DNA from 2 places in the Pseudoalteromonas sp. JC28 genome. Region 2 is predicted to be linked to the other one. Evidence: predicted binding sites of a transcription regulator. Region 2 holds the regulator's gene; the other holds the start of a gene.
The links. Region 2 encodes FliA, which starts transcription of late flagellar genes. Its sites were predicted from a motif close to CTAAAGNTNNNNNNNNNNNNGCCGATA; they were not measured.
Positions count from the first base shown of each region.

Region 1 (19,520 bases), on a different contig from region 2:
CCACGACGATAGATTAATCGACCTGTCTTACGCTGCCGCCTACAAGCTAGGCTATCACCTTCAGGGTACAGCGCGCGTTAAGGTCGAAGCCATTACTCTATCGCGCGAGTCTCCAAGGCTAACCTATGTACAAGTTGCTGCTGGCAGTAAACTTGAGAACATACAGTTATTAGCAGGTCAGTTAAAACAAGAATTGGGGTTAGGTACACCCATCACGTTTGAAAACAACCTGTACAAGCTTAGAGTCGGCCCAATTACCGACGACAATCAAGCACAATCTTTACTAAAAACCTTACAACAAGGTCAATTTAGTCGTGCTTTCTTGCTTTACAGTGAGCAGGAACTTTAGAATAACCGCAATGAATGCCGATAAACAAAAAAGCGAGCATAATGACTTCTATCAAACCAAAAATCGTTAAAAAAGTCCTTGGACTGGTGTGCACTTTCTCTATTATGAGTGCCAGTGCACAAATTATTCCTTCACCGCCGCAAATCAATGCGAAAGGCTATTTCCTTGTAGATTTCACAACAGGAAAGGTGATTGCAGAGGGTGAAGCCGATACTAAGCTAGCGCCTGCAAGTTTAACCAAAATGATGACCAGTTATGTTATTGGTACTGAAATCGCGGCAGGTAACATTAGTCCATCTGATCAGGTCACCATTAGTGAAAAAGCATGGGCTAAGAATTTTCCCGGTTCGTCGGTGATGTTTATCGAAGTCGGTAAGCAGGTCAGTGTCGATGACTTAAACCACGGGATCATTATTCAATCTGGCAATGATGCTTGTGTTGCAATGGCCGAGCACATTGCTGGTAGCGAAAGTGCGTTTGCCGATCTGATGAATGCACATGCTGAAAAGCTAGGCATGACGAATAGTCACTTTATCAATAGCCATGGCCTAGACACCGATGAGCATTACACCACTCCAAGAGACATGGCGACTCTAGGTGCCGCACTTATTCGTGATGTACCTGACGAATACGCTTTATACAAGAAAAAGTCTTTTTCATACAATGGTATAAAGCAATATAACCGTAACTCACTACTTTGGGATGCAAGCCTTGAAGTGGACGGCATTAAAACCGGCCACACCTCAGATGCCGGCTACAGCCTTGTTACTTCAGCGGTTAAAGATGATATGCGTCTTGTTGCAGTCGTCATGGGTACTGAGAGTGAGCGAGCACGTAAAGTTGAAAGCAAAAAGTTGCTTAACTACGGCTTCCGTTTCTTTGAAACCATTACTCCTTACCAAGCCGGTGACGCTTTTGCCGATCAGCGCGTATGGATGGGTAACAAAGAAACCGTATCGCTTGGCATTATGGAAGACACGCCAATCACTATTCCACGTGGTCAAAGCAAGAACTTAAAGGCTAACTTTGAGTTAGATAAAACACTCGAAGCGCCGCTAGCAAAAGGTACTAAAGTTGGTACTTTGTTCTTACAGCTTGAAGGTGAAGACGTAGCACAATACCCGCTGGTTACGCTTGAAGAGATCCAAGAAGGTGGATTCTTTAGCAAGATCTACGACTACCTACGTTTACAGATCTCGCAGTAATTCCTTATCTGATAGGCCAGCCGAGACAAACTGGTTGGCTTATCTTTCCTATAAAGCTTATTTATTTCCCTTCACTTTCCTGACATTCATACTTTCTAATCTAGCCCCCTTTTCAACATACCACACGGCTGAAAACTCACTTTAAGTTTACAATTTAAAAACAATTTGTAATAATCAATTTCGGGTACAAACTCGAATTATAAATAAAAGGATATTTAAGTGATGATGGCGACAATCGCGGTAATAATGATGAAGTGTAGAAACTCCTTGTGACTGTGGAAATAATGACAGCGGTCCCAGTAGCTCTTCGGAGATTTTTGTTCAGCAGAGTATCCTGACTTGTACCGGTGATGACTGTTATGAATGAGAAGAAGTAGAGAGATGTTAATCTAAGAGGTGATACACAAAAGGCTTTCCTATGAACTACATAGATCATATATACCTAAAACCAGGCTTACCAGTAGCCAAGTTGACTATTGCAGTATTACTGCTTTTCTCTGCTATTTTATACAAGTCAAGCCTACTTTTATATATTGGTTTTTATATGGCGCTAATTGTACCTACTTGGGATTTATTATCCGTAGTGGCAAAAGAACAAGGAGCTTGTGCAAAAGTTACGCTCATAGCTTACTGTAAACAGCACTGGATACAGTTGCTACTTATGCTAGCGTTTGCTTGTATAGGTATTGCCGGGCTGCACCTTGAATACCTACTACTTACACTTTTTAATATTGCATTCGCTATGTTATTAGCAGCCCATGTTATAAGAATTGTGTATAAAATAAGAAAAATGTCCGCTATTGACGCGATAAAGGAGAGGTTAAAAACCAAGTCGAGGTTTATTCTTTCTGTTAACCTGGTACTCATTGTTGTGATGTGCACCACACCTTTTCTATCTATACCCGTAGGAGCGTTGGCTGCTAATTATATGGTTATTTTTAGCTGCTACATGCAGTACTTAAACCATATCATTAGTGAGGATATTTTTGAAACTGATTAAACTAGTTTAGAGTTCTCGCACTAGCCTATTTAGATAAACAGCGCAAATATCGAATGTAATCATCTTTTCTTTATAAGGTTTTTACCTCTGACAAGCATTAAATCAATTTATATAAAACAAAACAATAGAATCAAATGGAAAAATAAAAGGATAAATTAATGACTTTCATTGAACAAATAAAGTCCACTCCATTTTATATCTACATTAGCACAATAGCTTACCTTACCTGCCTTGCGTTAAGCTACCATTTAAAGATGCCAGAATTTTCATATATTGGATTTTATTTAATACTCTATTCCATGCTCTATGAGTTAAATTCTTTAATAAAAAATAGCGATACTAGCTTAGAATCAAGTCACAACTTTGGACACTTGAGATATTTATTTGCTTTCGTAGTAATATTGCTTGGTCTTATTGCTTTTCCACTTCGCCCTGTGTTCGTTACAGTAATCAATTTTATGGTGATTGCCGCTATCACCTATCAATTAATACTCGTTTTAAATACTAAGTTCTTACAATCTAAAGAAAATATTATTAATAGTTTTAAACGAAAAAAAACAGGAATTTTACTGCTACTATTCGTAATTACGGTATTGCAATTTTTCTTTGATGATCTGACCTTTGCTAACAATAGTCATTTTTTTCTTCTCATTCTCGCCTCAGAAGTTTTCGATGATTGTAAGGGTTTAATCTCTAACACTCACTAAGCTCTATACGGCTTAGCAAAAACGTCCTGCGTATGGACGTTTTTTTTTGTCTTAAAAATGATAGAATGCGGCCAATAAATGACGACCTTGGAAACTCAAGGCTTGAAAGAGTCCCTAAGTGACCAAATAAAGGCGTCAGCAAGTAGTTCGTTGTGAGGATACCGTCGTGGTAAAACCAGTTAAAAATACTAAGTTTGATGAATACTTAGAATTTCCTTGCCCATTTACATTCAAAATTATGGGCCTAGCAAATGTCAATTTGACGGATCAGATCCTAGCCAAACTGCAGGTTATTGCACCTGGTGATTATGCACCAAAGGTTAAACCAAGCAGTAAAGGCACCTATGAAGCCGTATCTCTAGTCGTTACAGTAACCAGCAAAGAGCATATCGAGCAGATTTATACCGAGATCGGTGGCATCGAAGACGTCCGCTACATCCTGTAGTTGGTAAGGACCCTAGTTATGGAATCTCGTAAGTTAATTGTGCGCCAACTTGGCCTTTGTCGTTACGAACCAATTTGGCACAAAATGCAATCTTTTACCGACGAGCGTGATGACACCACAGCGGATGAAATCTGGCTGGTGGAACATGAGCCTGTTTTTACGCAAGGTCAAGCAGGTAAAGAAGAGCATGTTTTGGCGCCAGGTGACATTCCCGTCGTAAAAGTGGATCGCGGCGGTCAAGTTACCTATCACGGTCCTGGGCAACAAATGCTTTATGTGCTGCTCAACTTACGACGATTGAAAATAGGGGTACGTGAGCTCGTCACTTGGCTAGAAGAAAGCATTATCGACTCCCTAAAAGAATATGGGATAGAGGCTTATGCTAAAGCCGATGCACCAGGTGTATACGTCAACGATAGCAAGATAGCATCTCTTGGACTTAGAGTCCGTCGTGGCTGCTCATTTCATGGGCTCGCACTCAACGTCAATATGGATCTTGGTCCATTTTTACGAATAAACCCTTGTGGTTACGCGGGCATGAATATGGTGCAAAGTAGCGAAATTAATGGACCTCAAACCGTCGCTGATGCGGGGGCCGGTCTGGTAAAACACATGCTAAAACGCATTAATGCTGAGCATGTCGAATACACTGAAGGGTTTGAAAACGTATGAGTAAACCAGTCAAAATGGAGCCTGGGGTAAAGCTCCGCGATGCTGAAAAAATGGCATTGATCCCAGTAAAAGTCATGCCAACAGAACGCGAAGAAATGCTGAGAAAGCCTGAGTGGTTAAAGATCCGTTTGCCAAAATCAAGTGAACGTATCGATGGCATTAAACAAGCAATGCGTAAGCACGGCTTACACTCTGTTTGTGAAGAGGCGTCATGCCCTAACCTTTCTGAGTGCTTTAATCACGGTACAGCAACCTTTATGATTTTAGGTGCAATTTGTACTCGCCGCTGTCCATTCTGCGATGTGGCTCATGGTCGTCCACTAAAACCTGACGCCCAAGAGCCTGAAAAGCTAGCGCTCACTATCAAAGACATGAAGTTAAGCTACGTTGTTATTACCTCTGTTGACCGTGATGATTTACGCGACGGTGGTGCACAACATTTTGCTGACTGTATTCGTGAGATCCGTAAGCATAACCCAGGTATTACAATCGAAATTCTTGTGCCTGATTTCCGCGGCCGTATGGACAGAGCACTTGAAATTTTGAGTGAAACACCACCGGATGTATTCAACCACAACCTTGAAACTGCACCGAGACTTTACAAGCTAGCGCGTCCAGGTGCCGACTATAAGTGGTCACTCGAATTGCTACGCCGTTTTAAAGAAGCGCATCCAGAGGTAAGAACTAAGTCTGGCTTAATGGTTGGACTGGGCGAAGAAATCTCTGAAATTGAAGAAGTCTTAAGAGACTTGCGCGAGCATAACGTAGATATGCTTACGGTAGGCCAGTACCTACAACCTTCAAAGCACCACTTACCGGTAAAGCGCTACGTGCCACCGGCAGAGTTTGATGGGCTAAAAGAGTATGCCGACGAAATAGGCTTTAGCCACGCAGCTTGCGGACCATTTGTACGCTCTAGCTACCATGCAGATCAGCAAGCCGCCGGTAAAGAAGTAAAATAACTGCTGCTCCTGAACTTAAGTTCAAGTAAAACGTATATTGCTCCTAGCCGTAAGTAGGAGCAATATCCATGCAATTTCCACTCTCCCCCTACGCATTTTTGTAAATTCAATGTAAAATAGCCAAAGTTCAGTTACTTAACCTGAGAGAACTGCTCCCTAATTTTCGGACATAACTTTAATATGGAATACGGACCAATCAGCTTTTACGCTATTTTTATTGCCGTTGTGGTGCTTGGAGGCAGCTTAGGTGGGCTCTTACAAGCGATGCGTTCAACGTCGTCATATAAGTTTCGCAAACCTAAGTTTAAGAGTGCGAATAGCGCCGCCCCAGAGTATTGGGACTTAGGTGGATTCGGTGTCATTCTAGCCGGTGTGATCTCAGCATTTATGGCAATCGGTGTGCTCACCATGGCGGGCGCTGCAGACTTCAGCCCAGTCAGTAAGTATGCATTTAAATCATATCAAAATGGTGAGCACGACTCCCACCATCAAAACAATGACGAGATACTCATTCCCGTGGCAATGTTTTCATCTGCGCATAACGATAATGCCGTTGAGATCAACCGCATTATCAAAGTGGTCGTAGAGCACAATCTGAAACGGGAAAATGACTCAATTACCGGTTCTGATAAAGCATTTTGGACTTGGATTAAGATCTTTTCATTCTCTATTTTAAGCGGTTTTGGCGGTGTAGGACTCGTTTCTAGCGCCTACAAACGCTACGTTGGCGAAGATGAATTCAATGACATCCAACAAAAGGTTAAAGAAGAGTATGAAATAGCACGTAAGAATACCGTAGAGATCGCACTCCAACGTGCTAGGGAATTGATTGCAAACTCACAATACGATGAAGCAATTAAGGTTTGTGATGACATTCTTACCAACATTCACCCAAACCATGCAAGAGCAATTGGCATAAAAGCCAGAGCACTCAGCCGAGATGGTAAGCTCGCAGAAGCCATCAAGTTGCTAGAAAGCGCACTTTCCATTTCAGATATGAGTGAGTCCGTCAGAGCTCGTATGCATTGGAATATAGCCTGTTATCAGACTCGTATAGATTTTAGCGAAGGCTTACCTGAGGAGCTAGATTGTATGGTCCGGACGCTGGGTGAGATCCGCAGCCATTTGGAACGTGCAATTGCGCTTGATGAGCATCTAAGGTTGAAGCTACCTGACGGTGAAAGTGACCTTATTGTGCTAAAGTCGCTCAGTGCGAGAGGTCAAGATTGGTTTGACAATTTAGTACGAGCACAATAGACTCTTAGGTAAGTTAGCTTGATACGGTGCATTTTCATGAGAGATGAAGACTTTATATAAAAGTTAAGGGTACAAGCACAAATTCACTGGATGGAAATACTGGTGATTAGAATAAGCCGCATATTGATATGCGGCTTTTTTGTTTTTGACACATGAATTTTATACGCAAATTGGTATTAGCAGCAAAACGGTTTCAATTCCGTGCTATTCGTTATATCTTGCCTCACCAGATAATAATAATCAGGGGCAAAACGTGCTTAAGAATAAAACTTTGGGCAGCATGCTAATTGTAGCAGGTACTACAATTGGCGCAGGTATGCTCGCCCTCCCGATTGCATCCGCAGGACTCGGCTTTTCTACCGCTATCGCGTTATTAACAATCACATGGTTGCTAATGACCTATACCGCTTTACTTATGCTGGAAATACATCAGTACGCGGATCAAGACGCTACGCTAAATACACTGGCGAAAAGCTTACTTGGTAAATCGGGCCAATATGTCGCTAACTTTTCTATGGTATTTTTATTCTATGCGCTGTGTGCAGCTTATATCGCGGGAGGTGGTGCACAACTTCAAAGCAAACTGATTAGTGTATTGGGTGACGGGATCACTCCCCAACTCGGTTCAGTACTACTTGCTGTTATCATTGCAACCATAGTGACATTAGGCACAAGTACCGTCGATAAGCTTAACCAATTACTATTTACCATTAAAGTTATCGTGCTCGCGAGTTTATTTTTTATCCTGACTCCCTATGTTCATGGCCAACATCTTATCGATATGCCTGTGGAGCAAGGGCTTGTAATTGCGGCAATTCCTGTAATTTTCACTTCATTTGGGTTTCATGGTTCAATCCCCTCAATCGTCAAGTACGTTGGTGTAGATATTCGTCAATTACGTAAAGTGATGATGTTTGGTGCCTCCCTCCCCCTTATCATTTATGTGTTTTGGCAATTACTAAGCCAAGGTGTTATGGGGCAAGAGAGCTTAATGGCAAGTGAGGGACTGCCGGGTTTTGTAACCAGTATTTCTTCTATCGCACACAACGACAACGTACAATTATTTGTAACTGTGTTTGCAGATCTTGCTCTCGCGACTTCATTCTTAGGCGTGAGTCTCGGCTTATTCGACTTTTTTGCAGATGCCTTTAAGAAGCAAGATACTAAGAAAGACCGCATCAAGACGGCATTCATTACCTTCTTACCACCGCTTGGCTTTGCCCTCTTTTATCCAAAGGGCTTTATTATGGCACTGGGATATGCAGCGATTGCGCTCGTGGTGTTAGCGGTATTTCTACCAGTTGCTATGGTATGGAAACAGAGAAAAACCAGAGGTAATGATGGATATCAGGTTAAAGGAGGTACGCTTGGACTAGGACTTGCCGCTGTTTTCGGTGTGATGATCATCACCTCTCAGCTAATGCAAATGGCTGGCCTTATTCCTAGTTTGGGGTGAGTATTTTTCAATAGCTGGCCGAACACTATCGGCTAGCTCCTGCTTTTTCCATATCATCGCTAATGTAATGAAGCTTCCAAAACATAATTATTGGAGCAAAAGCCAAACACAAAGTCACCACATTGGTGATGGGTATGATAGTTGCGTATAAATAAGTCGAATAACTCAAATCCATTAAATGGTAATCAGTTAATCTAAACAGTTGTAAAATAGGCGCGGGTAAAACAACGAGCTGGGCTAATATACTCTGCCACATATACATTTTATCTTTTACAGCCCAATACGCAACAATCCCCATAAATAGGATGTCATTCAAGGCCCAGTATACGTAACGGATGACTTGGTGCTCATCAATAGAGCGAACAAAGTCGCTCGAGAACGTACCCACAATATAAAAAATCGCAACAAGTAGTGAATATCTAAGCGCCTTTTTATCTTTTAACACAAAGCAAAGAAAAACAGAAAGCAAAGCAATCCACACACTGTTATGTGCAAAAAATATACGAATAGGTTCCCAAGCTTCTAACATAGCTAAACGCTACTCTGGCTTCTTTTCTACAGAACCATCATCGGCGTCACCACCATCGCCGTTACCACCTGGCAATCTATAATTTTGGGGTTTTTTTATTGAAATCATTCTATTTCTCCTTTAAGTAGAACCAAACGGAACAATAGCGAATTCCCTGTAATTTGGCAACAAACTGTAACTAATTTTTCCTAACTTCAATAGGGTCTGATTCTTTCGCTTTACCCTGTAAAATCGAGATTTCGACACGCCGGTTTCGGCGCCTATCTGCATCGCTGTCATTAGGTACTAAAGGTCTAGTGTCTGCATGACCAACTACAACCATTCTGTTCTTATCAAAGCCACGGACACGCTCCATTACAGTCGCAACGGCTACCGCTCTAGTTGCCGATAAATCCCAGTTATTCGAATAAAGTTCGTTAGTCACTCTAAAGTCATCAGTGTGACCCGACACTGTAATTTCACCAGGTACATCTTTGAGCAGCTCTGCAATTTCGGCAATCACAGGTTCAAATTTAGGTTGTAGAAACGCACTTCCCGCAGGAAAAGAACCATTTTCTTGGATGCGAATAATAATTTGCTGCCCTAATGACTCGAGTTCAATTGCACCATCCATAATTTGCTTTTCTAGCTGCTGTGCAATCTTTTTAACGAGCTCGTTTACTTGCTCTTGGTCCGCAGAAGCAACTGCTTGGGTTGACGCCATTTCCTGTGCAGTACTGGCAGACTCACCACCACGCTTATTGCCTCGTTGCTCCTGTCTGCCACCCGCCGAAGCCTCGTCACCAGCTTGGAACTCTAGCATTTGCTGCGTCATTTCTACGGTTTGCTGTTGAATCGTTTCAATCGGTGTTGGTTCTGGCTTTCCTGGAGTAAATTCCATCGCAATCACGCTGGTACCTTTAGGAATATCTTTTACTTCAATTTTATTTTGCACACCAAAAGCAAACTTCATCGATCCTGCAATTTGCTTAAACTTCAGTACATCCATTTCGGAGAATGCCAATAGCAGTACGAAGAAGCACATTAACAACGACATGAGATCAGCAAACGTTCCCATCCAGGCAGGAAGACCTGGGGGGGGACATTTACATTCTTTCTCATCTGACATGATTATTCCTCAGCCTCAGCGCCACGTTTAGATTCTGGCAGATAGTTTTTCAAGATACCTTCAATGACTTTTGGATTTTGGCCATCTTGAATGCCTAAGATTGCATCTAAGATAAGGCGCTGGTTTCGCTCTTCTTCATCTTTACGAAGTTCAAGCTTAACCTGAATTGGGATCGCAACCACGTTAGCCAAAAACGCACCGTATAAAGTTGTCAAAAGTGCAACAGCCATAGCAGGTCCAATTGCTTTTGGATCGTCCATGTTAGATAACATCGCTACTAGGCCGATGAGCGTTCCAATCATCCCCATAGCAGGAGCGATATCGGCGAGGGACTTAAATAAGCCAGCGCCTAACTCGTGTCTTGAGGACGTTAGGGCAATATCTTTTTGCAATGTGGCACGCACAACATCAGCATCATGCCCATCGACTAACATATCGACACCTTTACGCATAAACTGGTTGGGGATTTCGGCTTCTTCTAACGCTAAAAAACCACCTTTGCGAGCTGAATCAGCAAGCTCAACGGCTTTTTCAATCAGCTCTTCCGGAGTTTCAATCTTGAACATGAAGGCCTTCCCGGCCACTTTTCCAATTCCGAAAAACTGTCCAAGCGTAAAGTTAGACAATACGATAAAAATTGAACCACCAAATACGATAACGACGGAAGGCGTGTTATAGAACATAGCGATCTGGCCATCACTACTTAGTACCATGGACATTACAATTAAACCTATGGCACCCAGGATCCCTATTACCGTTGCTAAATCCACATGTCCTCCGGGGGAAGTTATTTGTGATAAATCACGCAGTTATTGTTGTTTGAGTTATCGGCAAGTTTTTCTACAACTTAACACTATTATATTAAAAAGTGTTTAAAATGCGAGTTTATAGCAGATCTTGTAATGCTGATACTCGGTCAGATCAAAAAGTCACTGGTTTTTTTGACCTTGGCGCACAATCACCCTAAAATTGCCACACTTTTACTTTACGGGTCAGCGTGACATATGGCAGTAAAAAAACCAGACAACTTGAGCTTTGAAGAAGCCATGCAAGAACTGGAGCAAATCGTTGCAGACATGGAAAACGGTAGCTTACCTTTAGATCAAGCACTTAAACAGTTTGAACGCGGGATAAAACTCGCAAAAGCTTCAAATCAGAAACTTCAGCAAGCTGAACAACAAGTCGCTATTTTAATGGGCGAGGATGAACAAGCACAATTACAGCCATTTGATAACGAAGCCTAATGTCGAAAAAATTACAAGAAAAGCTCCAGTTTGCTAAAACTCGTGTAGAAAACACCATTTTACACTATTTTGATAGTGTGCTTGAAACTGAAGAGAATATAAAAGCGGCTACACGCTATAGTATAGAAAACGGCGGCAAGCGCTTGCGACCGTTTTTAGTGTATTGTACTGGTGAATTATTTGGTGCTGCTCCAGAAGATTTAGACAAAGCTGCAGCCGCAATAGAGTGTGTGCATAGCTACTCTTTGGTGCACGACGATTTACCTGCTATGGATGATGATGATCTCAGACGCGGCCGTCCAACTTGCCACATCCAATTCGATGAGGCGACCGCGATTTTAGCTGGTGACGCTCTGCAAACGCTGGCATTTGAACTGCTAAGTGAACATTCATTCGCGGTAAGCCACCATGCCCAAATAAAAATGATTTCAGTGCTAGCCAAGGCATCGGGTCTACAAGGTATGATAGGCGGTCAAGCACTCGATATAGCAGCAACCAATCGTTTAATTACGATAGATGAGCTCGAACGTATTCATAAGCTAAAAACAGGTGCACTACTAAGCTGTGCAGTAGAACTTGGGATCTTATGTAGCGATCCGGAACGTGTTTCAGAGCAAGCACGTGATGCGATACGTACTTATGGACGTGCAATTGGCCTTGCATTTCAAGTCAGAGATGACATTCTTGATGTAGAAGGTGACACATTTGTGCTTGGTAAACCTCAAGGCTCTGATTTAGAACATAATAAATCTACCTATCCAGCATTATTGGGGTTAGAACAAGCAAAAGAAAAAGCTGAACATTTGATAGATGAAGCTTTAGAAGCGCTTACACGTATCAACGGTAATACAGAAATACTTGCAGATTTAGCAAAATACATCATAGATCGAGAATATTAAGCTGACGTATAAAATAGCTACGCCAAGCTAAGAAAATATTCACAAGAACTTTGTAAACGCTGGCTAACATAATATTATGACAAGTTAGTGAAGAATTTTAATAATTATGAAGTGGACCACGTGAGTAATTGCGCTGAGATTCACTTAGGACTCTGATAAATACCATGAAACTTGATAGTAGCAAGTATCCCTTACTCGCGTTAATTGACGAGCCAAGTCAACTCCGTCAATTACCCCAGCACAAGTTAACCGCCTTTAGTGATGAGCTTCGCGAGTATTTGCTGAACTCAGTCTCTCAAAGCAGCGGTCACTTTGCATCTGGTTTAGGCACTGTAGAGCTTACTGTAGCTTTACACTATGTGTATAACACACCAAGCGATAGGCTCGTTTGGGATGTAGGTCATCAAGCCTATCCGCACAAACTACTTACAGGTAGAAGAGATAGGATGCATACGATCCGCCAGAAAGATGGCCTGCATCCTTTCCCTTATAGAGAAGAAAGCGAATACGATACGTTTAGTGTTGGCCACTCAAGCACTTCTATATCAGCGGCACTTGGTATGGCTATCGCAGCTGAAAAAGAAGGGATTGGACGTAAGACCGTCGCCGTTATTGGTGATGGTGCAATGACCGCGGGCATGGCGTTTGAAGCCATGAATCACGCAGGCGACATCAATCCAGATATGTTAGTGATCCTAAACGACAACGAAATGTCTATCTCTGAAAACGTTGGCGCACTCACCAATCATTTCGCGAAGATCCTCTCTGGTAGCTTTTACACCAATATTCGAGAAGGCAGCAAAAAACTGCTGTCTGGTGTGCCGCCGGTAAAAGAGCTTGCAGGCCGTATGGAAGAGCATTTAAAGGGGATGATAATCCCTGGTACTTTCTTTGAAGAGCTAGGCTTTAACTATATTGGCCCAATTGACGGACATAACGTAGATACTTTGGTAGATACGCTGCGTAATATGCGTAACCTAAAAGGCCCTCAACTATTACACGTTAAAACCCAAAAAGGGAAAGGTTATAAACCTGCAGAAGCAGATCCTATTGGTTATCATGCCGTGCCTAAGTTCGATCCAAGCGTCCATAGCTTACCCAAATCAAAACCTAGTGCACCAACCTTTTCAAAGGTGTTTGGAGATTGGCTTTGCGATATGGCTGCACAAGATAATAAGCTCATGGCAATCACACCAGCAATGCGTGAAGGCTCGGGCATGGTACGCTTTTCTAAAGAGTACCCTGCTCAATATTTTGATGTTGCCATTGCTGAGCAACATGCTGTGACACTGGCAGCGGGTTTTGCTTGTGAAGACCTCAACCCAGTGGTTGCAATCTATTCTAGCTTCTTACAACGCGCATACGACCAACTCATTCATGATGTCGCACTACAAAATCTGCCAGTGTTGTTCGCTATTGACCGTGCCGGTGTCGTTGGTGCGGATGGTGAGACGCACCAAGGCGCATACGACTTAAGTTTCTTGCGCTGTATCCCGAATATGGTGATCATGGCACCAAGCGACCTTAATGAGTGCCGCCAAATGCTCTACACAGGTCATCGCCTAGATAGGCCAGCAGCAGTGAGATACCCCAGAGGTAGTGCGGGAAGCGCCGAGATTGATACGGAAATGACCGCAATAGAAGTTGGTAAGGGCAAGGTAGTAAGAGAAGGTGAAAAGCTGGCTATTTTAAGCTTTGGTACATTGCTTGAAAACGCTCAAGCCGTAGCCGAAGAGCTAAATGCCACACTTGTAGATATGCGTTTTGTCAAACCCTTAGACTGCGCCCTTATCGAAGAGTTGGTTGTAACTCACGAGCGCTTCGTCACACTTGAAGATAATGCTATTGCCGGTGGCGCAGGCTCCGCAGTAAGCGAGTATTTAATTGCTCAAGGCCATCAAAAACCAATTAAACTTCTTGGTCTACCTGACGAGTTTATTAAGCATGGTTCACAAACTGAGATCCATGCCGAGCTGGGCTTAAACAGCGAAGGCATCAGTCAACAAATTAAGGCTTGGCTTGCGTGAGTCTGCATTCAACCTAAAAAAGGCTTCCATTTGGAAGCCTTTTTGCTATGAGTTTTACCTCATCCATACACTGATTTCAGCAAGCCCATTACTTTGTAATAACTGTAATTGAGACTCTATATTCGCACTTTGTTCAAACTCAAAAGCATCTAACTGATCATCAAAAGTAATTGTTGCAGCACCATCCCCACCGCGTTGTTTAACTTGATGCAGCGCAATATCAGCCAAATTCACTGATGATTCCCAACCAATCACTTTGCCACCGAGTAGTGGTAGAGGGTAATAAGACCACCCCATAGAAACTGTCAGCTTAGTGGTTTTTCCATTAGGAAGTCGATAGTCCGTCTCAGCAATGGCTTTACATAAATCACTAACATACTCTTCAATGTCATCTCGACTGAAATCACGCAATAACAATAAGAATTCATCCCCACTCCATCTAACAACATAGTCTGAACCTTGAGTACGGGTATTTAAAAGTGTCGCTAACTGTTGTAAGCAACTGTCGCCACCAATAGGACCATAAGAATCGTTAATCTTACTAAAGTCATCGATATTCATGATCATGAGCACTAGGCTCTTATTTTGGGCTTGTAGTGATTGAGCATTGCGCTGGTAGTGCTCAACATCTTTAGGAAGTTGATCAAACAAAAAGCGACGACTTCGCAAGCCTGTCAGCTCATCGGAATGACTAACCAGCTTAAGTTGTGTATTAACTTGATTTAGCTTTTCATTTGCCTTTCTAAGCTCCGTTGTACGCTCTGCAACTAACGCCTCTAATGCGGCCTGCTTTCTTCTTTCTTGTGCTCTAAACACCCAAAAAATCAGATAGAACATAAAGATAAATGCACAAGTAATAAACAATCTAAAGTAAATCGTTTCGTCGAAGCGCCGAGGTAGTACAATTGATAAGCTTAGCACTTTAGCCTTTTCCCAATCTTGTCCTTGACGCTTAGCTTCTAACACAAAGGTAAAGTTGCCTGGAGGCAAATTGGTGTAAATGGCTTCACGCCGTGATTGTGCATCCCGCCATTGTGTATCATGGCCATTGAGTTTGTATCTAAACTCAATGCTATGAGGCGCATAAAAATCAATGGCTGTATAATTGATAGTTAAATCGCGTTCCGATGTTTCAAGCTGGATCACTTGATTTAATGATTCTGTACTAAATACTCTATCGTGGGTAGACAATGACTCTAGCCTTGGCAATAAATCCCCACCGCCAAAAAGCTGGACATTTTTAGGGATCTCAACAACGCCTTGTAAGCTGGGGTAAAAAATAGCTGACTCGGTTTCAACCACGGCATCATGCCCAAGGCCTGAACAACATTGGCTTGGTCTGCCATCAAGCTGCCTATCGAATGGGCTTATTACTTGTTCAACTTGCAAACTCTCTATAACGTGACCAAATTGCGCAACGGGCATGCGATATACCCCTTTCATTGTGCTCACCCAGATGAGCTGATTGCTCTTGTCATAATGCAAAGAAAATATCGATCCGTAAGGCAATCCATTTGAAGCATCAAGCTGATACCAATCACCGTCTGAGGTACGATAGAATAACCCATCGTTGAGAGAGCCAACTAAAGTCGTCACAGTATCCAAATGCAAAATACTGGTGATATAAGCGGTATCCAACGACGTTTGAGAACCAATTTTTTCGATGCCTTTATCATTGTAGCGATACGCACCTTTGTTAGTACCGATAAAACCATATCTCGGAAAATCCTCAACAAAAGTAACAAATTGACTACCAAGAAAAGCGTTGTAGGCAAATGGCGTTATCCCCTTGTAATCAAGACGATACAAACCTCTCCCTGTACCAAACCACATTCCCCCTCGGTTTGAAGGGCTTAGTGAAAAGACTGGATTCTGTCTGAGCTCTCGCTCAGTTAATTTTTGTAGTGTGCCATTTTCGTAGATAAGTGCACCACGGTCTGTCCCAAGAATGAGTTTTTCGCCAATAAACTCCAAGTCGTGTATCACGGAACGATTTAACTGCGCACTAGTTAGCACGGGTTGATAACTATCATTCAATCCCATAATGCCAAGCCCCTCACGACTAGCGACCCATAACTGACCAGAGGGCCCCTGTGTGATGGCTGAAATTGCTTGGTTTACTCTAGGACCAATATGATGCCGCTCCACTTTTCCTGAGTGGGCCAGCCACAAGCCTTCATTTAAACTGGCAAGCCAGATATTATTATCTTTGTCCATAAAGATATCTGCAAACCAGATACTTTGATCCAACTGAATTGGCTCGACAGCTTGCCAAACACCATTATTCTGTCGATATAACAGCCGACCATAAGTAGAGACCCATAGCCCGCCTTCCTTATCATTTAGAAACTTATATACGGCATTGTTACCCGCATCTTGATAACGGCGTAGTACTTCGTCAATATCTAGAAAATACGCACCCAACTCTGATGCTAAGAACAACTTACCATCGACCCAAGCTAAGTCATGTATAATGGTTTGCGCTAACTGCTCAGGTAGTGAAACCTTACTCGCCAGCTCAAGCCTAACGCCATCACCGTTGCGATTGCTTGATTCACTGATTTTAAGTAGGTGACGTTCATTCACTAGCCAAATACCATCAGGCACCAACGCCATTTTAGTCACAGAACCTACGATTTGGTTTATTTGAGTCACATCTAACGTACTTTGTTCGATGTTATTGGCGGCTAACGTCAGCTTTTTCGCAGAAACATAATACAGACCATTCGCAGCAATCCAGATCCCGCCATCTTCATCTTGCAAGATATCTCGTACAGGCCCCTGCAGATCGAAACGCCGAGCTTCTAAGGTTTGGGGATTGAGTCTTAACAATCCTCGACGCGTGCCAACCCAGAGCATGCCAAATCGATCCACCACCAATTTATTAATGGCATTACTATTTAAAAACTCGGTATTTTGGGTGTTGAAGTTTTGGAATTGATGACCATCAAACCGACTTAAGCCAAACTGAGTTCCGAGCCAAATGTAGCCTTGATTGTCTTGAACGACACTCTTAACGCTTTGTGACGGTAACCCACTTTGGATATTCCACTGTTTAACTACGTAATCATCTATCGCCGCAAAACTCGTAATTGGTAGCAGCAAAGTGAAAATGAAAAACAATAGCCTTGTCATCTCGATTCCATCACATCAGCACAGTTAGACTAAAATGCCAGTTTTAAACAAAGCTTGCACGCAAATCAATGAAAAAATGCCAGCTAATACATCATCTAGCATAATCCCCGAGCCACCGTGCAAACGTTTATCGAGCCATCTTATCGGACCCGGTTTCAAAATATCGAAAAAGCGGAACAAAATAAAGCCAACGATTAATGACTGCCAGCTAAGCGCCGCCCCTATCATGGTAATATAAAAACCTGCCACTTCATCCCAGACAATGGCTGGGTGGTCATGAACATTAACATCGTCTGCTGTTTTACCACACACCCAGATCCCAAATAACGTCATGACAATCGCAACCAGACATTGCAGCCAAATTGGTGCGCCTTGGGTTGCAAAAATAAACGGTAATGCGGCGAAGGTGCCAAAAGTACCAGGTGCTTTTTTCGCTAAACCAAGACCAAACCCGAGTGCAAAGAATTGATGCGGCTTCTTTAAATTAAATACATACTGCTTAGCCAAACCAACTCCTAGCTAAAATGCTCAAAACCAAACCCTGAGAGCTGGTAAGGTTGACCTTTTTTGAGCAATTGAATTTCGCCATTATTAGCCGTAATTTGGCCAATACAAACTGGCTCAACACCATATTGCTTCAATCTGGTTTCCACGGCATTTTTGTTATTATCATTGACCGTGAAGAGTAACTCGTAGTCATCGCCAAAACCGAGCGCGAGCCGCATGCGTGCATCTTCATCAAGACTTGAGCGCAGCGCATCAGATTGAGGAACTTTATCGGCGTTTATCTTAGCGCCAACTAACGAGCTACGTAAAATATGCTTAAGATCCGCGAGTAGACCGTCTGAGATATCAATTGCAGAGGTAGCAAGACCCCTAAGAACTTGGCCCGCAGCAACCCTTGGTGCTGGGTAGTGAAACTTTTCAAGCGCCGCTTTGTAATGTTTTGGCTCAAGTGTCCAGCCCTGCTTTCGCGCTTCAATAGCAAGCCCTGCGTCACCAAGTGGACCTGTTACATAAATCCAATCACCCACCCGTGCTCCTGAGCGCTTGAGTGCTTTACCAGTTGGTACAATACCTTTTGCACATACAGTGATAGTCAATGGACCTTGCGTTGTATCGCCACCTATTACTTGTACGTTATAATACTCAGCAATTTCATGCATGCCCTCAGTGAAGGCTTCTAACCACTCCAAGTCAGCGTTAGGTAGCGTTAAACCAAGTGACACCCAAGTAGGTTCTGCACCCATAGCAGCTAAGTCGCTAAGATTCACAGCGATAACCCGATGGCCTAGTGCCCGAGGTGGAATATCTTCAAAAAAGTGCACACCCGCAACTAGCGTATCCGTAGTTACCGCAAGTTGATTGCCAGCAGGAACTGAAACCAAGGCGCAGTCATCACCGATCCCAAGCTCTACATCTCGGCGAGTAATGCCACGGCCTTTAAAGTAGTGATTGATTAGCTCAAATTCTTTCATACACAAAAAAGCCGGCCAAGGCCGGCTATTCCTATAGTAAAGCTTATTTGCGAATAAACTTAACCGCTTTGTCTAGTACACCGTTAACGAATTTGTGGCTCTCTTCAGCGCCAAACATTTTCGCTAACTCAATACCTTCGTTGATAGCCACTTTGTATGGCACATCTTCACGGAATTTAAGCTCATAAGCACTAACACGTAACACGGCAAGCTCAACCATATCCAATTCTTCAAGTGGACGAGCTAAATGCGGACGAATTGCTTCGTCTAGCTGCTTTTGGTTAACAACAACACCACGCGCTAAGTCTTTGAAGTATTCTACATCGACTTTAGTTACGTCGTTTTCGATCAGCATTTGCTGTTCGATATCGGCAATTGGGTTACCACTTAGCTGCCAAGAATAAATAGCTTGTAAAGCAAGTACACGTGCTTTGCGTCTAGCTGCTGGTTTCACTGAGATTCCTCTTAAATTTGCTCTAGCACGTTCACCATTTCTAGAGCTCCAAGGGCGGCTTCTCCCCCTTTGTTGCCCATTTTAGTGCCCGCGCGCTCGATAGCTTGCTCAATGCTTTCAGTAGTAAGTACACCAAAAGCGACAGGGATATCATAATCTAATGAAACGCTAGCTAAGCCTTTGTTAGACTCGTTAGCAACTAAATCGAAGTGTGGTGTACCACCACGAATAATCACACCTAGCGCAATAATCGCGTCGTGCTCTTTTTTCATCGCAACGCGTTTTGCTGCTAGTGGTAGTTCAACCGCTCCCGGTACATATACAACCGTGATGTCTTCATCGCTAACACCACCGGTACGTTTTAATTCATCTACAGCGCCTTCAAGTAAGCTGCTACCGATAAAATCGTTAAAACGTGAAATGACAATGGCAAATTTTTTGCCAGGAGCGTATTTATTACCTTCGATTACTTTCATTAGATGTTCCTAATCTGTATGAGCAATTGCCAAATTGAGGCGCATGATAGCACAGTAATGTGGCAATCGCCTACTATCTGAATATAGGCGATTGCGATCAATTTGGCATTTTGGAAT
Region 1 covers NZ_QOKX01000004.1:379,773-399,292, reverse strand. The annotation lists gene DS891_RS11610 (septal ring lytic transglycosylase RlpA family protein) at 1-349, shown strand, start outside; gene DS891_RS11605 (serine hydrolase) at 391-1,554, shown strand; gene DS891_RS11600 (hypothetical protein) at 1,973-2,554, shown strand; gene DS891_RS11595 (hypothetical protein) at 2,713-3,261, shown strand; gene ybeD (DUF493 family protein YbeD) at 3,428-3,706, shown strand; gene lipB (lipoyl(octanoyl) transferase LipB) at 3,725-4,378, shown strand; gene lipA (lipoyl synthase) at 4,375-5,340, shown strand; gene DS891_RS11575 (lipopolysaccharide assembly protein LapB) at 5,521-6,597, shown strand; gene DS891_RS11570 (aromatic amino acid transport family protein) at 6,851-8,053, shown strand; gene DS891_RS11565 (hypothetical protein) at 8,079-8,582, opposite strand; gene DS891_RS11560 (flagellar motor protein MotB) at 8,761-9,690, opposite strand; gene pomA (flagellar motor protein PomA) at 9,693-10,460, opposite strand; gene xseB (exodeoxyribonuclease VII small subunit) at 10,695-10,934, shown strand; gene ispA ((2E,6E)-farnesyl diphosphate synthase) at 10,934-11,833, shown strand; gene dxs (1-deoxy-D-xylulose-5-phosphate synthase) at 11,998-13,860, shown strand; gene DS891_RS11535 (ligand-binding sensor domain-containing diguanylate cyclase) at 13,915-16,995, opposite strand; gene DS891_RS11530 (phosphatidylglycerophosphatase A) at 17,020-17,502, opposite strand; gene thiL (thiamine-phosphate kinase) at 17,511-18,473, opposite strand; gene nusB (transcription antitermination factor NusB) at 18,517-18,927, opposite strand; gene ribE (6,7-dimethyl-8-ribityllumazine synthase) at 18,939-19,403, opposite strand; gene ribBA (bifunctional 3,4-dihydroxy-2-butanone-4-phosphate synthase/GTP cyclohydrolase II) at 19,520-19,520, opposite strand, start outside.
Region 1: the regulator FliA is predicted to act here: its motif matches at 10,516-10,542, upstream of pomA (flagellar motor protein PomA).

Region 2 (12,881 bases):
ACTGGCTCTTGCATTAGCTCCATTAACGGCAATGTTGGTTATCAATATCTCGTTTGGGATCATGACCAGAGCTGCACCTCAGATGAATATTTTCTCTGTAGGGTTTGCTTTTACGCTGGTTGCAGGTCTTACCATTATTTGGGCGACACTGGGTAACTTCTTAGCACAATTTGAGTTTCAATGGCTCAAAATGACGGAGCTGATGTGCGATCTAATTGGTTGTACGGTTTAGGAGTTTGAAATGGCAGAAGATTCAGGTCAAGAACGCACCGAAGAACCCACCTCCAAGAAGATAAGTGATGCGAGGAGTAAAGGCCAGGTAGCCCGTTCAAAGGAGTTGGGGACTACGTTTGTCTTGTTGTTTTCTGCTATCGCTTTACTGATGTATGGTCCTGGTATAGGGAAGGCGCTTTACAACGTGATGGGGCGAATGTTGTCGCTTAATCGCAATGAAACCTACGATACAACCAAAATGTTTGCTGTGTGGGGGGATATTGGCGCTGAGCTGTTATTCCCAATGGCTATGTTCGTTTTTATTATCGCAATTGCTGGAATAGTGGGGAATACGTTACTCGGTGGCTTTAACTTTTCTTGGCAAGCGGCCGCACCTAAAGCAAGTAAAATGTCACCTATGAAGGGACTGAAGCGAATGTTGGGCCCACAAGCGGCCATTGAGTTATTGAAGTCAGTTCTTAAGTTTGTATTGGTAGCAGGTTTTGCAATCTTGCTTATCAATATGTATTTTAATGAAATATTGCACTTGAGTATTGAACAAATCCCATCGAGTATAGAGCATGCGTTAGAAATCATTGCGTGGATGTTCTTAGCACTTAGTTGCACCATGATCATTATTTCAGCGATTGATGCCCCTTATCAAAGCTACAATCACCATAAACAGCTTAAAATGACGCTACAAGAAGTCAAGGATGAATATAAAAACTCAGAAGGTGATCCGCAAATAAAAGCGCGGATCCGCCGCACGCAAAGAGAAATGTCGCAACGACGTATGATGCAAGATGTACCAGATGCAGATGTTGTTGTGACCAACCCTACTCACTATTCGGTTGCGCTTAAATACGATACTGAACGAGCGGGGGCGCCTGTTGTTATCGCAAAAGGGGTTGATGAGCTTGCGATGCAAATTAGAAAAATAGCTAAAGGAAATGAAGTACCGATTGTGGAGTCACCTGTATTGACTCGTTCACTTTATCATACAACCGAAGTAGGTGATCAAATCCCTGAACAATTGTTTACCGCGGTTGCACAGGTACTTGCTTATGTATTTCAGCTGAATCGTTTCCAAAAGGGTAAAGGGAAAAGACCTGTTGCACTTACTCGAGATTTACCAATCCCAGACGATTTAAAGCACTAAAATTGCTCTTATAAAAATAAGCTATTAATTGGAACGCATATTGCATTTGTTGCTATGTGTCAATTTTTTGCTTGTGTTAAGTTATGGAATTTAAAGCGGTTTTACAACAACTCAATCGAGATAAAAAAGAATATGCTAAAGGTGTGGGTACTCCATTGTTGGTGCTTGCAGCACTTGGCATGGTTATTCTGCCGCTACCTCCTTTTTTGCTTGATATTCTATTTTCCTTCAACATTGCATTGGCACTTGTGGTGCTATTGGTGACTGTTTATACCTTGAAGCCACTCGAATTTGGTATGTTTCCGGCGGTACTACTGATCGCGACTATCATGCGATTGGCATTAAACGTAGCGAGTACTCGAGTCGTATTACTTGAAGGTCATAATGGTGGTGATGCGGCAGGTAAGGTGATCGAAGCCTTTGGTAGCGTTGTTATTGGTGGTAACTACGCCGTCGGTTTAGTTGTATTCCTTATCCTTATTATTATTAACTTTGTTGTAATTACCAAAGGTGCAGGTCGTATTTCTGAGGTGTCTGCGCGTTTCACCCTCGATGCTATGCCGGGTAAGCAAATGGCTATTGATGCGGATTTAAATGCCGGTTTTATCTCTGCAGATGACGCTCGGGCTCGCCGTGAAGAAGTGACTCGAGAAGCCGATTTTTACGGTTCAATGGACGGTGCAAGTAAATTCGTTAAAGGTGATGCTATCGCAGGTATTGTGATCCTTGCTATTAATATAATAGGTGGCCTTTTCGTTGGGATGATCCAGCATGATTTAAGCTTTGGTCACGCGATGGAAGTTTATACCATGCTGACGATTGGTGACGGTCTGGTCGCGCAAATTCCTTCTCTTTTACTCTCAATTGGTACTGCAATTGTAGTAACGCGTCAAAATGAATCGCACAACATGGGCGATCAGTTTAAAAACCAACTGGGTAATGAAAAATCGCTGGCTATTGCTTCAGGTATTTTGATCACCATGGGACTCGTTCCTGGCATGCCACATGTTGCCTTCTTAGGGTTAGGTGTATTACTTGGCTATATAGCCTATTACACAAGTCAGCAAAAGAAAAAGGCGGAAATCGAAAAGGCGGAACAAGCTGCCAAAGGACCTGCTGCCAAAGGAGGCCATCAACAAGATCAAAAAGAGCTTGGTTGGGATGATGTACAACCTGTTGATGTGATTGGTTTAGAGGTAGGTTATCGCCTAATCCCTCTAGTTGACCAAGCCCAAGGCGGGGAGCTTCTCAGTCGTATTAAAGGGGTGCGTAAAAAGCTATCTCAGGAACTGGGCTTTTTAGTACCGCCGGTACATATTCGCGATAACCTAGAATTAGATCCAAATGCATACAATATTACTTTAATGGGAGTTGGCTCAGGAACCGGTGAGTTGAAGCATGGCGATGAGCTCGCAATTAACCCAGGGCAGGTGTTTGGGCCGATTAAAGGCATAGAGACTAAAGATCCTGCATTTGGCTTAGATGCAGTATGGATTAAACCAGATCAAAAAGATGAAGCGCATTCACTTGGCTATACAGTAGTAGATGCTGCAACTGTGGTGGCAACACACATTAGTCAATTATTGACGAATAATGCGTCACTATTGCTTGGTCATGAAGAAGTTCAAAATCTATTAGACATGCTTGCGAAAAGTCACCCTAGATTAGTTGAAGGCTTAGTGCCTGATATTTTACCACTCACTACCGTAGTAAAAGTACTACAAAATCTGCTTAATGAAGGCGTTGCAATTCGAGATATGCGCTCGATTGTACAAACCTTAGTTGAGTACGGACCACGTAGCCAAGACCCTGATGTATTAACGGCTGCGGTAAGAATTTCATTACGCAGATTGATTGTTCAAGATGCCGTTGGAAGCGAAGAAGAGATTCCTGTCATAACATTGGCGCCTGAGTTGGAACAGATGTTGCATCAGTCACTTCAGAACGCAGGTGATGAGGGGGCAGGTATTGAACCTGGCTTGGCTGAGAGGCTTCAAGAATCATTAAGAGAAGCACATCACAACCAAGAAATGCTAGGGGAGCCGTCCATCTTATTAACCTCAGGTATGTTAAGAAGTGTACTGTCTCGATTTGTTAAACATACAATTCCAGGTCTTCGAGTGATGTCATATCAAGAAGTGCCGGAAGAAAGACAAATTAAGATAGTGAGCTCGGTTGGACAATAGAGGATAAAGGGGCTGTAACATGAAAATTAAACGTTTCTTCGCAAAAGATATGCGTACGGCTTTAAATGAAGTAAAAGAAGAGCTTGGTGCTGATGCTGTCATCATGTCTAACAAAAAGTTAGCAGATGGTGTTGAAATCGTCGCAGCAGTTGATAATGACCGTGCTGCTGCACCTGTTAAGCAAGCTCCAGCTGCCCGTGCGACTGCCTCAAACGAGGCTCCGACCCGCTTTGTCCGTCCAGAGCCTCGCCAAGCACAGCCAGCAAAACAAGCGCAAGTTGCCGATAGCTTAGCGGCATTGCTAGAGCGTCAAGCGCCGCGTCCTCGCTCACCAGAACTTGCTTCTATGTTCTCCCAGTCGGGGATTGATACAGAGCAAATGTTAAGCAGCCAACGTAAAACACAAACTGCTGCGCCGGCGTACCAAGCGAAGCCACAGCAAGCTCGTCGCCAATCTTTTGACTTTGATGATGATGGATTTGAGCAACCACAGCAGTGGAGCGAGTCTGATGAATTAGACAACGGTTTTGGTGATGATTTACCTGAGTTAAATGCCAAGCCTGACGAAATGAGTGCAATGCGCGAAGAAATGAACGCTATTCGTCAATTACTTGAACATCAAGTATCTGGTCTAATGAAACAAGAAATGGCTCGTCGCGATCCAACCCGTGCGTGCCTTGTAGATCGTCTGGAAGGAATGGGCATAGACAAAGACGTTGCAGAGCAAATGGCATGTTTTATCCCTGATGATGTGTCTCGTAAAGAAGCTTGGGACGCGCTGTTGAATATGGTAATTAACCAAATGCACACCACCAACAATGATATTCTTCGTCAAGGTGGCGTATTTGCAATGGTTGGTCCAACAGGTGTTGGCAAAACCACAACGGTTGCAAAATTAGCGGCATTAGGCGCACAAAAATACGGTGCAGATAAAGTGGCGCTAATAACCACCGATACCTATAGAATTGGCGCTTACGAGCAACTAGCTACCTATGGTAGAATCATCGGTTGTCCGGTTAAACAAGTTAAAGATGCAAATGAACTTGCAGAAGTGCTTTATCATTTACGCAATAAGCGTCTAGTATTAATAGATACGGCGGGAATGAGTCAAAGAGATTTGCGCTTAACTGAACAGTTAAATACACTTATGCGTAGCGCGAGAGTAGATATTCGTAGCTATTTAGTGTTGAGTGCGACAGCACAGATGAATGTGTTACAAGAAACAGTAAGACACTTCAAAAAAGTAAATTTAAGTGGCTGTATTTTCACAAAACTTGATGAAAGTCTAAGTTTGGGTGAGATAATTAGCATAGCGATTCAAAATCGCTTGCCAATAGGGTATCTTACCAACGGTCAGCGAGTGCCAGAAGACATTCGCGTAGCAAATGCTCAAAAGCTAGTAAAAAAGGCTGAGCAATTGTATTTAAAAAGAATAAAAGCACAGCACTCTCGACGTGTACCTGTAGCGTCAGAGTCAGTAGGAATGTATGATTAACACAGTTTTAGATCAAGCAAGTGGCCTGCGTAGAATGAGTCAAAATAGCAACCAGGGTGTAAAAGTAATAGCCGTGACCGGTGGTAAAGGTGGGGTGGGTAAAACCAATGTCTCGCTCAATACTGCCATCGCTATGGGCCAACAAGGACAGCGAGTTCTCGTTTTAGATGCGGACTTGGGCTTGGCAAACTGTGATGTGATGTTAGGGCTCCGAGTAGAAAAGAACCTTTCACATGTGTTGTCGGGTGAATGTGAACTAGATGAGATTCTCGTAGAAGGTCCCGCTGGTATCAAAATTGTGCCAGCTACTTCGGGTTCTCAAAGCATGGTGGAGTTGACTCCCGCAGAGCATGCTGGACTTATTCGCGCATTTAGCGAGCTTAACACTCAATTTGATGTTTTAATTGTTGATACCGCAGCTGGTATCTCAGATATGGTTCTGAGCTTCTCTCGAGCTGCACAAGATGTGATGGTTGTTGTGTGTGATGAACCGACTTCTATTACGGATGCTTATGCGTTGATCAAAGTTTTAAGCAGAGAGCATGGCGTTTATCGTTTTAAAATAGTTGCCAATATGGTCCGCAGTATGCGTGAAGGGCAAGAATTATTTGCTAAACTTTCAAAAGTTACAGACCGTTTTCTTGATGTAGCATTGGAATTAGTGGCCACAGTACCATTTGACGAAAACATGCGTAAGTCCTCTCGTAGACAAAGAGCAATCGTGGATTTATTTCCGAGCTCTCCAGCAGCAGTTGCAATTAAAGGACTTGCTGCCAAGGCAGTTAAATGGCCAATTCCTCATCAACCTTCCGGTCATCTAGAATTTTTCATTGAACAACTTGTAAACGGGTGATTATGGCTTCTCCGGTCAACAGAGCTGCGGGATATCAAACTTCTGACCATATCCATAAAGTGGTCGAGAGACATGCTCCACTTGTCAAAAAAGTGGCATGTCACCTGATCGCTCGGCTTCCGGCAAGTGTGCAGCTCGACGATCTAATTCAATCAGGTATGATTGGATTGATTGAAGCATCTAAAAATTTCGATGCTACTAAAGGCGCTAGTTTCGAGACCTTTGCGGGGATACGCATCCGAGGTGCAATGCTAGATGAAATCCGTCGCGGAGATTGGGCCCCTCGGTCCGTACATAAAAACAGCAGAATGGTAGCCGAAGCGATATCTGAGCTCGAATCTCTCCTTGGCCGCGAACCAAAAGACACTGAAATCGCTGAAAAACTTGATATATCTTTAGATGAGTACCATCATATTTTACATGATGTAAATGCAAGTAAAGTCATCGGCATTGAGGATCTAGGGGTTGATGAAGATGTGATAACCCCAGCAAACAGCGATTTTGCGCTAGACAAACCGTTTAATAACGTTAAAAATGAACGTTTTAACGAGTCTTTAGTAAATGCTATCAAAGCACTACCCGAAAGGGATGCTCTGGTGTTGTCACTTTACTATAACGACGAAATGAATTTGAAAGAGATTGGTGCCATCCTTGATGTCAGTGAATCTCGAGTAAGCCAAATTCACGGTCAGGCAATGATAAAGCTCAAAGCTAAAATCAATGACTGGATAAATTAGAGTACATAAAATAGTTGGGTTCGAACCTCACTGGAGGAAGTTTTGGATAAGAACATGAAGATTCTCGTGGTTGATGATTTCTCTACTATGAGAAGAATAATCAAAAACCTATTAAGAGATTTAGGCTTTACCAATGTTCAAGAAGCTGATGATGGTAGTACAGCACTTCCGATGCTACAAAATCAGGAGTTTGACTTTGTAGTAACTGATTGGAACATGCCGGGCATGCAAGGTATTGATCTGCTTCGTGCAATACGCGCAGATGAAAAGCTTAAGCACATTCCAGTGTTGATGGTTACCGCAGAAGCGAAAAAAGAACAAATTGTTGCAGCAGCGCAAGCTGGGGTGAACGGATATATTGTTAAACCGTTTACTGCAGGTACGCTCAAGACTAAGCTTGAAAAAGTATTTGAGCGACTAGGCTAAACAGCAAGGGGATATGGCCTATGTCTGTAAATGCTGCGCCGCAAATTACACTTGAACAAGCCAAGCAACTTGTTGAGCTACTAGAGCAAGGTGAACAAGAAAAAGCTGACCAGCTGATTTTAGAAGCTGCTAACAAAGAGCAATCGGAGTTATTTGCAGAAGTTGGAAAGCTAACTCGCCAATTACACGAGTCCTTGAAGAACTTTGAGCTGGATACTCGACTCTCAGATCTCACGACAGAGGCTATACCTGACGCCAAGCAGCGTCTTAATTATGTTATGGAAATGACAGAAAGCGCTGCTAATAAAACGATGGACGCGGTCGAAGAAAGCTTACCTCTTGCGCAGAATCTTGCGGATGAGTTAGCACAAATAAAGCCTACTTGGGATCGGTTGATGAGCAGAGATATTCAACTCGGTGAGTTTAAATCTCTGTGTCATGATCTCGACAGCTTTATGCAGACTTCAAAGACACGTACAGACGAATTACAAGGCTTAATGACTAATGTGCTGATGGCGCAAGACTATCAGGATTTGACTGGGCAGGTCATCCGTCGAGTCATTGAGCTTGTGAGAGAAGTAGAAGATAGTCTCATTCACCTTCTAACTGTGTTTGGTACTTCGGATGAAGCGCCTGCAGTTGCAGAAAATGCGAATGAAAACGAAATAAAAACAACTGAGACTATCAGTGATGAATTGTCTGGACCTGAAGGTCCAATTATTGACGCTGAATCGCGAGATGACGTGGTTTCTGGTCAAGACGAAGTCGATGACTTGCTATCTAGTTTAGGCTTCTAGTTGGAGAGTGTGTATGAGCTTTGAAGTCGATGAAGATATCTTGCAGGACTTTCTTGTTGAAGCAGGCGAAATATTAGAACTGTTATCTGAACAGCTTGTTGAACTAGAAAATAATCCCGAAGATAAAGAACTTCTCAATGCGATTTTCCGTGGCTTCCATACTGTTAAAGGTGGAGCAGGCTTCCTCGGTATGACCGAACTGGTTGATGCCTGTCACGGTGCAGAGAACGTGTTTGATGTACTAAGACAAGGGCAGCGAAAAGTAACGTCAGAATTAATGGATGTTATTTTGCAATCTTTGGATACGATCAACGAAATGTTCGCTTGTATTCAAAACCGAGAGGAACCCGAAGCTGCTGATCCTGTGTTGCTTGAAACCCTCCATAAACTCAGCCAACCTGCATCTGAAGACGAAGTCAGTGAAGTGATTGAGGAACCTGTTTCAGAGCCAGAATCTGTTGTACCAGATTTAAGTGCGGATGATATTCTATTCGATGCGGACGCAGATTCAGGCGATGATAGCGGCTCTAGCATTGATGAGATAACAGAAGAAGAATTTGAAAATCTATTAGATGAGTTACACGGCTCTGGTAATGCGCCTGCTGTCGCACCGGCGGCTAAACCTGAAACGGTGTCAACTGCAGATGACGGCGATATCACCGATGACGAGTTCGATAATCTCTTAGATGAACTCCATGGGGTTGGGAAATTTGGTGGAGCACCAAATGCAGAAGATGCGGCTACTTCTCAAGCCAGTGAGCCTGCGGCTAAAGCAACGTCATCAGGCGCTGCGAGTGTGCCCTCTGGAGATGAAGAAATTACCGATGATGAGTTTGAGGCTTTGCTTGACGAACTTCATGGTAAAGGCAGTGCTCCTAAAGCGGTAGATGAATCGCCGACAGATATCTCAGAAGCTGAGCCAGCTCAACCTGAGCCTGCTAAAGCTGCGCCACCTCCGAAACCTGCTCCAAAGCCTGCGCCTAAAGTTGAAGCTAAACCTGCGACTCCAGCCCCGCAAAAAGAGCCAGAGCCTGCAAAAGCTTCTGCGCCAGCAGCTGCAAAGAAACCTGCTGCGCAAGCTGAGACTACAGTGCGAGTTGATACCAAACGTCTTGATGAAATCATGAATATGGTTGGCGAATTAGTATTGGTGCGTAACCGCTTGGTTAGTTTAGCGAATAACACCAACAGCGAAAGCATGGGTAAAGCTATTTCGAACCTTGATGTAGTGACCGCAGACTTGCAGGGCGCTGTGATGAAAACGCGGATGCAGCCGATCAAAAAGGTATTTGGTCGTTTCCCTCGAGTGGTGAGGGACCTTGCGCGTAGCTTGAAAAAAGAAATCAACCTGGTTTTACAAGGTGAAGAGACAGATTTAGATAAAAACCTTGTTGAGGCGCTCGCAGATCCATTGGTTCACTTAGTGAGAAACTCAGTGGATCACGGTATTGAAATGCCTGATGTGCGCGAAGCATCGGGTAAGCCAAGAATGGGGACTGTCACGTTGTCAGCATCTCAAGAGGGGGATCATATTCTTCTCACCATCCGAGATGATGGCGCCGGTATGGATCCTGAAAAACTCAAGAAAATTGCTATAAATAAAGGCGTTATTGACTCCGATCAAGCAAGCCGATTGTCTGATACTGAAGCCTATAACTTGATCTTTGCACCTGGATTTTCAACAAAAGAACAAATTTCAGATATTTCTGGTCGCGGTGTAGGGATGGACGTTGTTAAAACGAAAATCACTCAATTGAATGGCTCGGTAAACATCCAATCAGAATTGGGTGTTGGTACCGTATTAGAGATAAAAGTGCCGCTTACACTGGCTATTTTGCCTACCTTGATGGTGGTAGTCGGAGAACAAACGTTTGCGTTACCACTTGCCGGTGTGAACGAGATCTTCCATTTAGATTTGACTAAAACGAATGTAGTTGATGGTCAATTGACTATTATAGTGAGAGAAAAGGCGATCCCGTTATTTTATCTTGAGCATTGGTTGGTAAAAGGTGCTAATAGGGGCATGAGAAAGGCTGAAGGCCATGTTGTTATTGCTCAAATCGGTACCAAGCAAGTCGGTTTTGTGGTTGATTCTCTGATAGGCCAAGAGGAAGTCGTAATCAAACCATTAGATGCTTTGTTACAAGGTACACCAGGTATGGCCGGTGCGACCATCACATCTGATGGTGGTATTGCGCTAATCCTTGATGTCCCCAACTTATTAAAACACTACGCCTAATTTTATTAGGCGTAGTTCGAATTCTAGAGCAGCATGTGCTGCTCTGCTGTAGAGCAAATTAAAGAGCGTTGCCAATGGCAGTTAAAGTGTTAGTCGTAGACGACTCCAGTTTTTTTCGTCGTCGAGTCAGTGAAATTTTAGAAAAAGACAGTGAAATCAAAGTTATAGATTTTGCAGTTAATGGAAAGGAGGCGGTTGAAAAGGCCGCTTCATTGCGTCCAGATGTCATTACTATGGACGTAGAGATGCCTGTGCTTGATGGGATCAGTGCGGTGAAGCAGATCATGCAGGCTACTCCGACCCCAATCTTAATGTTTTCTTCGTTAACTCGTGAAGGCGCTAGTGCTACGTTAGATGCACTGGATGCGGGCGCTGTAGATTTTTTACCGAAAAAGTTTGAAGACATTGCCCGCAATAGCGAAGACGCAATTAAATCGTTACAAAACAAGGTAAAGGAAATTGGCCGCCGCCGAGTTAGCCGCTTTACGCGCCCTAGTATCGCGACTCCGCCAAAGCGCGTCGAGTCTAGAGCAACTCGCGCTGACACTGGAAGAGCAACGATCCCTCAACCGGATAGAAGTTTTCAGAGACCGGTATCTGGTGGCACATCCAGTGCTGCGGGTGCTAGAGCATCAGGTAAGAAATATGGACTGGTTGCAATTGGTACATCAACAGGTGGACCCGTTGCACTGCAGACAATATTGACGCAGTTGCCAGCAAACTTTCCTCATCCAATTTTACTTATCCAGCATATGCCTGCGGCATTTACACCTGCGTTTGCAGCAAGATTAAATAGTTTATGCCAGATTAAGGTTAAAGAAGCAGAACAAGGTGATAGATTAATGCCAGGCATGGCCTATCTAGCGCCTGGCGGCAAGCAAATGCTGGTTGAAAATCGCGGTGGTAGTAAGACACTAAAAGTGTTTGAAGATGATAGTCCAAGGATCACCTATAAACCCAGCGTTGATGTGACATTTGCAAGTGTTGCAAAAGCCTATGGTGGCGACACGTTAGCGATTGTATTAACGGGGATGGGCGCTGATGGTCGAGATGGCGCTCGTATGCTAAAACAGGTTGGTGCCACCATTTGGGCGCAAGATGAAGCGACTTGTGTCGTTTATGGGATGCCTCAAGCAGTCGCTGGCGCTGGACTTTCGTCTGATAGTATCGCGCTACAAGACTTTGCTGCAAGAATTAATAAAGAAGCTGGTAACTAATAGGCTAAGCCACGATTTGGTTATTTTGCTTGAAGCTTGTAAATATCAAACGTCTAAAAAGAATGAATAACATTGAGTTGGTATAGTATCTATTGAACGCAATCAATAGTGATAAGCAAAGGAATATAGAGTGAAAATTTGGACAGTAGCAAATCAAAAAGGTGGCGTGGGTAAAACCACGACAACGGTGAGCTTAGGAGGCATTCTTGCTGAACAAGGTCATCGGGTTTTGCTTATTGATACCGATCCACATGCTTCACTTACATATTACTTTGGTATTGATTCTGAAGAGTTGGAAGTCAGTGTGTATGATATTTTTGCACGCGGCAGCAGCATGACGAGTGAAGAAATTTTACAGTCTCTTTGCCCTTCGACTATTGAAAATTTGGATATTCTGCCTGCTACTATGGCCATTGCTACGCTTGATCGTAGCATGGGTAATAAAACGGGCATGGGACTTATCTTAAAGAAATCGCTCGAAAAGATAGCGGATCAATATGACTATGCTATTTTAGACTGTCCACCAGTGCTCGGGGTATTGATGGTAAATGCATTAGCAGCGAGTGAGCGAATTTTGGTACCGGTTCAAACTGAATTTTTGGCGTTGAAGGGACTAGATAGAATGATGCGCACGATGGAGCTAATGCAGTCTTCACAGCAGAAACAGTACCAATATACTATTATTCCAACTATGTATGATAAACGGACTAAAGCGTCGTTGGAGGCGTATAAAACGTTGCTGGAAACATACAAAGATGCCGTTTGGCCAGGTGTGGTTCCCGTAGATACCAAGTTTAGGGATGCAAGCCTTGCACAACAAGTCCCTGTACAATTTTGTCCTAAATCACGAGGCGTGTTCGCTTATCGTGCACTATTGGACTATTTGAAGCAGTTAAGCTAGAGAGCATAATGAGTAAGCATTTATTTGCAAATGAGAAGGTGATGAAGCAGTATCTTGGTGCCCTGTTGCAAGAGGAGCCAGAGATTGAACAATGCGAATTATCACCAGTTGCAAAGCTACTTGAACAAGTAAAAGAACCTAAATCAGAACTTGAGGAAATAGAATCCTCAGTCGTAGTTGCAACAGAACCTCTGGAGTCAGTGAGTGAAGTTATTCAAGAACAGCCGAGTAAATTGGCTCATGATCTTGAAGTCACTGAAAATACATCTATTATCAAAGAACAGGCAACGATAGAGTCTGTTTCTGCAAGGGAAGCCTATCAAGAAGGTGAATTTCAGGCATTGTTTTTTGAAGTGGCAGGCTTAACACTGGCGGTTCCGCTGAAATCACTTGGGGGAATACACCAACTGGGCGAAGTCAATCAACTCTTTGGTAAACCTAAATGGTTTAAGGGTGTGATGCTAAATCGTGAAGAAAAACTCAATGTTGTTGATACTGCACGATGGGTGATGCCTGAAAAGTTAACGCCAGAATTAGAAGATACGCTGGATTACCAGTATTTGATTACACTTGGGGATAGTAACTGGGGACTGTTAGCAGAAAAACTAGTCAACAACTTAACCCTCAAGCCTGAAGACATAAAGTGGCGCACAGCAGA
Region 2 covers NZ_QOKX01000001.1:226,789-239,669, forward strand. The annotation lists gene fliR (flagellar biosynthetic protein FliR) at 1-232, shown strand, start outside; gene flhB (flagellar biosynthesis protein FlhB) at 242-1,372, shown strand; gene flhA (flagellar biosynthesis protein FlhA) at 1,456-3,558, shown strand; gene flhF (flagellar biosynthesis protein FlhF) at 3,578-5,053, shown strand; gene DS891_RS00915 (MinD/ParA family protein) at 5,046-5,906, shown strand; gene DS891_RS00920 (RNA polymerase sigma factor FliA) at 5,909-6,643, shown strand; gene cheY (chemotaxis response regulator CheY) at 6,686-7,069, shown strand; gene DS891_RS00930 (protein phosphatase CheZ) at 7,090-7,866, shown strand; gene DS891_RS00935 (chemotaxis protein CheA) at 7,880-10,105, shown strand; gene DS891_RS00940 (chemotaxis response regulator protein-glutamate methylesterase) at 10,180-11,322, shown strand; gene DS891_RS00945 (ParA family protein) at 11,453-12,223, shown strand; gene DS891_RS00950 (chemotaxis protein CheW) at 12,232-12,881, shown strand, end outside.